DNA from 2 places in the Ramlibacter sp. PS4R-6 genome. Region 1 is predicted to be linked to the other one. Evidence: predicted binding sites of a transcription regulator. Region 1 holds the regulator's gene; the other holds the start of a gene.
What was found. Region 1 encodes HrcA, which represses chaperone genes, less so after heat shock. Its sites were predicted from a motif close to TTAGCACTCNNNNNNNNNGAGTGCTAA; they were not measured.
Positions count from the first base shown of each region.

Region 2: WG903_RS02225 (co-chaperone GroES) is a predicted target of HrcA. The motif match lies at 1,744-1,770, and genes of this name have one in related genera.

Region 1 covers NZ_JBBHKA010000001.1:136,830-140,236, reverse strand. Annotated here, with positions in the region: gene recN (DNA repair protein RecN) at 1-461, opposite strand, end outside; gene WG903_RS00645 (NAD kinase) at 463-1,359, opposite strand; gene hrcA (heat-inducible transcriptional repressor HrcA) at 1,414-2,421, shown strand; tRNA gene WG903_RS00635 (tRNA-Ile) at 2,505-2,581, shown strand; gene WG903_RS00630 (DUF3800 domain-containing protein) at 2,628-3,407, shown strand, end outside.
Region 2 covers NZ_JBBHKA010000001.1:459,918-463,324, reverse strand. Annotated here, with positions in the region: gene groL (chaperonin GroEL) at 1-1,315, opposite strand, end outside; gene WG903_RS02225 (co-chaperone GroES) at 1,340-1,633, opposite strand; gene WG903_RS02220 (sensor histidine kinase) at 1,878-2,594, opposite strand; gene WG903_RS02215 (Crp/Fnr family transcriptional regulator) at 2,720-3,407, shown strand, end outside.

The DNA.
Region 1 (3,407 bases):
TGCGTATCGAGCGCCGCGTAGCCGTCCAGCAGCTGGCGCACCGCGTCGGCGCGCGTGAGGCTTTGCCACGCATGCTGGCCGTGGATGTCCACCAGGCTGTCGGCGAGCTCGCGCAGTTGCGTGGCGGTGGCAGGGCTGCCGTTGATCCACGCGCGGCTCTTGCCCTGGTTGTCGATGCTGCGGCGGACCAGCAGCGCGTCTTCCTTGTCGAAGCCGGCTTCCTCGAGCCACGGCGCGAGCGCAGCGGGCATGTCGAATTCCGCCGTGATCTCCGCCCGCACCGCGCCTTCGCGCACAACCGCCGCCTCCGCCCGCGAGCCCAGCGCGAGCTGCAGCGCGTCGACCAGGATGGACTTGCCCGCCCCCGTTTCGCCCGTCAGCACGGAAAAGCCGCCGTCGAGCTCCAGCTCGAGCTCTCGCACGATCACGAAATCGCGCAGCGCGATGCGCCTGAGCGCCATATCAGGAGTGCCCCTCGTTCCAGTGCAATTTCTTGCGCAGCGTATCGAAGTAGGTCCAGCCGCGCGGGTGAAGGAAGCGCACGCGATGCTGTGACCTCTTCACCGTGATGCGGTCGCCCAGCAGCAGCGAAGCCAGCGACTGCATGTCGAAATTGGCGCTGGCGTCGCGGCCCGAGACCAGCTCGATCGTCACCTCGGCCGCCTCGGGCAGCACGAGGGGCCGGTTGGACAAGGTGTGCGGCGCGATCGGCACCAGCACCCAGCCCGGGTTGGCGGGGTGGATCAGCGGCCCGCCCGCCGACAGCGCGTAAGCCGTGGACCCCGTGGGCGAGGCGACGATCAGGCCGTCGGCGCGCTGGTTGGCCACGAAATGCCCGTCGACCTCCACGCGCAGTTCCACCATGCCCGAGGTGGCGCCGCGGTTGACCACCACGTCGTTCATCGCCGTGGCCTCGAACACGGTGCGGCCGTCCCGCACCACGCTGGCTTCCATGACCGTGCGGTGGTCTTCCTCGTACTGCCCCGCCAGCATGGGGCCCAGCGCCTCGCGGAAGTTGCCGAGCGGGATGTCCGTGATGAAGCCCAGCCTGCCCTGGTTGATGCCGATGAGCGGCAGGCCGTACCGGGCGATGCGCCGGCCCATGCCGAGCATGGTGCCGTCGCCACCGACCACCAGCACCAGGTCGCACTGCTTGCCGATGGTGGGCACGTCCGCCGACGCGTAGCCCGAGATGCCGGACGCGAGGGCCGTCTCTTGCTCCAGCATCACCTCGCAGCCTTGCGAGGCGAGATACTCCGCCACGTCTGTCAGTGCGGCCAGCGCCGAGCCGCCCCCCGGCCCGGACGCCGTGGTCTGGTACTTGCCCACCAGGGCAACGTTGCGGAAGGTGGAGGCCATTGACGCAAATTACAGCATCAAACGCCACGTCCTGCTGGATAAAATGACATGCATATGCTCGACGACCGCGCCAAGCTGTTGCTCAAGGCCCTGATCGAGCGGTACATCGCCGACGGCCAGCCCATTGGCTCGCGCACCCTGTCGCGCGCCTCGGGGCTGGACCTGTCGCCGGCGACCATCCGCAACGTGATGGCCGACCTGGAGGAACTGGGCCTCATCGCCAGCCCCCACACCTCGGCGGGCCGCGTGCCCACGGCCCGCGGCTACCGCCTGTTCGTCGACACCATGCTCACGGCCCGGCGCGAGGACTTCGGCGCCAAGGCGCCCGAGCTGCCGCACGACCAGCCCCAGCGCGTCATCGCGCACGCGGCGCAGCTGCTGTCGAACATGTCGCAGTTCGTCGGCGTGGTGATGGCGCCGCGCCGCGCGTCGGTGTTCCACCACATCGAGTTCCTGCGCCTGTCGGAGCGCCGCTTCCTCGTCATCATCGTGTCGCCCGACGGCGACGTGCAGAACCGCGTGGTGTTCACCGCGCACGACTACACGCAGTCGCAGCTGGTCGAAGCCGCCAACTTCCTCAACGCCAACTATTCGGGCAAGACGATCGAGGCGGTGCGCGAGCACCTCAAGGGCGAGGTCGACAAGCTGCGCGGCGAGATCGCCGACCTGATGCAGACGGCCGTGCAGGCCAGCAGCGAGGCGCTGCGCGAACAGGACGAGGTGGTGATCTCCGGCGAGCGCAACCTGCTGGCGGTGAGCGACTTCTCGCAGGACATGGGCCACCTGCGCCGCGCCTTCGAGCTGTTCGAGCAGAAGACGCAGCTGATGCGCCTGCTGGACATCTCCGAGCAGGCCGCGGGCGTGCGCATCTTCATCGGCGGCGAAAGCCAGGTGGTGCCCATCGAGGAGCTGAGCATCGTCAGCGCGCCGTACCAGGTCGACGGCCAGGTCGTCGGCACGCTGGGCGTCATAGGCCCCACGCGCATGCCCTACGACCGAATGATCCAGATCGTGGACATCACGAGCAAGCTGGTGAGCAATGCGCTGAGCCATAACAAGTGACATCGCGAGCCCCGCGAGCGATGTCATCCCGGCGCAGGCCGGGAGCCAGTGTCTTTAGCGCGTCCCTACAATGCCCCTCAGGCAGGCCGTTAGCTCAGTTGGTTAGAGCAGGGGACTCATAATCCCTTGGTCGCTGGTTCAAGTCCAGCACGGCCTACCAAAATCTGGTCTCCCCCAGCGTTTTGTGGACTCCTGTACGGCAGCCCGTGAACATCTATGTAGACGAATCTGGGACATTCACCGCTGATGCAGCACGCCCTGGATCCTGGTGCGTCGTCGCTGCCTACGTATCCCCCGAAACGGATCGACGCAAGATCGAAGATTTGATGCGCAGCATGCGTCGCCAATATGGTGGCGGGCGCGAGGTCAAGATTTCTGATCTTCCTGAACCTGTTTATCTCCAATTCTTGCGTGACTTGGCCCGCCTCAATGGGCTGCTTTTTGCAGTCGCAATTGACGTCGGTCTTCATGACCGCCCGACCATTTCGGCGCATCAGGCGGGTCAAGTCACGAAGGTGGTTGAGCACATTGACAAGATGATCTACCCCGAAGGTCGCGCAGGAGTGCAAAACCTCGCTGATGAGATCGCTGCTTTGCCTCTGCAGCTATACACGCAACTGCAATGCCAGTTGCAGCTTTTCCATGCAGTATTGAGGCTCGCCCCGGTGTACTTTGTTCAGCGCTTCCCTGGGACATTGTCGGCATTCCGATGGCGGCTAGATCGCAAGGACACCGTGCCGACTCCGTTTGAGCAGGCGTTTCGCCACATCCTGCCCGCGATACTGCAAACGATGTCGATGCGTGACCCGATGATCCAACTGATCGGAGCGAACTATCGTCACATGGCTCGCTTCGAGTTTCCGGACGGTAGACCCCCGGAGTATTTGAAAGATGCATACGGTATCGAAGTCGAAAGTGGACTCGATGTGGGGAAAATCGTGCGGGAGGACTTCAAGTTCGTGGACTCTGCGGCTATCAGTGGCGTA
Region 2 (3,407 bases), 320 kb from region 1:
CGGCGTCCTGGTCGGGGTTGGAGCCCTTGAGCTCGCCCACGGCCTGGCGGGCGCGCAGCAGCGCCACGCCGCCGCCGGCCACGATGCCTTCTTCAACGGCGGCACGGGTCGCGTGCAGCGCGTCTTCGACGCGCGCCTTCTTTTCCTTCATCTCGACTTCGGTGGCGGCACCGACCTTGATCACGGCAACACCGCCGGCCAGCTTGGCCACGCGCTCTTGCAGCTTCTCGCGGTCGTAGTCGCTGGTGGCTTCCTCGATCTGCACGCGGATCTGCTTGACGCGCGCTTCGATGTCGGCGCCGGCGCCCGAGCCGTCGATGATGGTCGTGTTTTCCTTGCCCACCTCGATGCGCTTGGCCTGGCCCAGGTCGGCCAGCGTCACCTTCTCGAGCGTCAGGCCCACTTCCTCGGCGATGACCTTGCCGCCCGTCAGGATGGCGATGTCTTCCAGCATGGCCTTGCGGCGGTCGCCGAAGCCCGGCGCCTTGACTGCCACGACCTTCAGGATGCCGCGGATGGTGTTGACCACCAGCGTGGCGAGCGCTTCGCCTTCGACTTCCTCGGCGATGACCAGCAGCGGACGGCCGGCCTTGGCGACCTGCTCCAGCACGGGCAGCAGTTCGCGGATGTTGCTGATCTTCTTGTCGAACAGCAGCACGAAGGGGTTGTCGAGGACGGCGCTCTGCTTCTCGGGGTTGTTGATGAAGTAGGGCGACAGGTAGCCGCGGTCGAACTGCATGCCTTCGACGATGTCGAGCTCGTTGTCGAGCGACTTGCCGTCTTCCACCGTGATCACGCCTTCCTTGCCGACCTTGTCCATCGCCTTGGCGATGATCTCGCCGATGGATTCGTCGGAGTTGGCGGAGATGGAGCCGACCTGGGCGATTTCCTTGCTGGTGGTCGTGGCCTTGGAGGCCTTCTTCAGCTGCTCCACCAGGCCCGTGACGGCCTTGTCGATGCCGCGCTTGAGGTCCATCGGGTTCATGCCCGCGGCCACGTACTTCATGCCTTCGCGGATGATGGCTTGCGCGAGGACCGTGGCGGTCGTCGTGCCGTCACCAGCGTTGTCGCTGGTCTTGGAAGCGACTTCCTTGACCATCTGCGCGCCCATGTTCTGGAGCTTGTCCTTCAGCTCGATTTCCTTCGCGACCGACACACCGTCCTTGGTGACGGTGGGGGCGCCGAAGGAGCGCTCGAGCACCACGTTGCGGCCCTTGGGGCCCAGGGTGACCTTGACCGCGTTGGCCAGGATGTTCACGCCATCGACCATGCGGGCGCGGGCGTCACCGCCGAAAACGACGTCTTTAGCTGCCATGTGATTGACTCCTTGAGTGTTGGTTTACTTTTCGACGACCGCGAACAGGTCGTCTTCCTTCATGACGAGGAGCTCGTCGCCATCGACCTTGACGGTCTGGCCGCTGTACTTGCCGAACAGCACGCGGTCGCCCACCTTGATGTTCAGGGCGATGAAGTCGCCGTTCTTCTCGTTGCGCTTGCCGGGGCCGACGGCGAGCACTTCACCCTGGTCGGGCTTCTCGGCGGCGTTGTCGGGGATGACGATGCCCGAGGCGGTCTTCGTCTCGTTTTCCAGGCGCTTGACGATCACGCGATCGTGCAGGGGGCGAAGTTTCATGGCTTCTCCTTGGTTCTCTCTAATGAAGGACATCAAAAAGCGCCAACGATCCGGGGAAAGTTAGCGCCAATTAACTGAGTACGCCCCGGGGCTGCGAGCCAACTCGGCTGTTAGCACTCGGTTGCGGCGAGTGCCAATGATAAGGCTTTTTGGGGAGGTTTCAAGTGATGCGCCTACAGATCGCTGCGGTCGCGTCCCGCAGCGGAAGAGCTGGGGTCAGTCGCCGGGGCGCCCCCCCGGCGCGCTAGTCGCCGAAGGAGAAGGTGAACACGGTGGGCCCGCCGTCGCGGGAATGCGCGCGGATCCAGCCGCCATGGCGCTCCAGCAGCCGGCGTACCACGGCGAGGCCGACGCCCGTGCCGGGATAGGCGGGGTCGCAGGTGACGCGGTGGAAGGGCTCGAACACCGACTGCGCCTTCGCCAGCGGGAAGCCGATGCCGTTGTCGGTGACCATGAAAGCGCCATCCGAATCAAGCGCGACTTGCACCAGCGGGTCCGGTGCCAGCGCGGAATACTTCAAGGCGTTGCCGACGAGGTTCACCAGCACCTGCCGCGCCAGCGCGGGGTCGGCGTGCACCAGCGGCAGCTCGCTCACGATGACGCGCGTCGCGGGGTAGGCCGGGCGCAGCTCGCGCAGCACCTCCCGCACCAGTTCGTCGATGGCCACCGGCTGCTTGCGCAGGCTGATGCGGTCGGCGCGCGCCAGCGCCAGCAGGTCGTCCAGCAGGCGCTCCATCTGCGCCGCCGCGGCGATCACGCGGCGCAGGCGCGAGCGCCCCTGCTGCGACAGCTCGCCCGCGTCGTTCAGCTCGATGGCCCGCGCGAAGCCCGAAATCGACTGCAGCGGCGCGCGCAGCTCGTGCGCCACCGTGTAGGTGAACGCATCGAGTTCTTCCACCCGCGCCTGGAGCTGCGCGGTGCGGCGCTCGAGATCGGCCGCGGGATCGAAAGTTGGTGTCATGGCAGCCACTTGGTGCGATGATGCGGCGCCACAAGGGGCCGGATTGTTCCCTTGGGCACAGTCGGGCCGGTCCGCGCCGCGAATGTGCCCTTGCGGACATTCGCGCCCGGGCCACGAGGAGCGAGATGGCACCGAAGCGTCCGGAGTACGCGCGCATCCGGCTGGCGTTCGCCGCCAGCGCGCACTTCCGCGACCTGCCGGCTGCCACGCTCGATGCGCTGGCCGAAGCCGCGACGCTGCGGCACTGCGAAACCGGCGGCCTCCTGCACGAGGCGAACACGCCGCTCGATACGTTCTGGGTCGTGGTCGAAGGCTCGCTGCTCATGTGCTGCCTGAACACGCGCGGCGAGCGCATCCCCGTGGGCATCCTCGGGCCCGGCAGCTTCTACAGCGCCGCCTTGCTCGTCGAAGGCGGCGGGGTGCCCGTCACCGAGTGCCGCGCCGAGCGCGACACGGTCGGCGCGGCGATTCCCGTCGCACGCCTGCAGCAACTGGTGCGCGAGCTGCCGGCGCTGCGTGAGTTGTTCCCGAAGCTGCTCCTCCACCGTTTCCAGGCTGCATTGACCTTCTACGCCGACGCGGTTTCGGCGTCGCTGCGTGACCGGCTCGCGCGCCGTCTCATGAGCCTCGTCGTCGTTTCCGGCCACATGCCCGCGCGCGAAGAGGTGGAACTGCGCGCCTCGCAATCCGACCTGGCCGCGCTGCTCGGCGCCAGCCGCTCCAAGCTCAATGCCGAATTGCGCTCCCTCGAAGCCGACGGCGTGCTGCGCCTCGGTTACCGCCGCATCTACGTGCGCGACGCCCACAAGCTGG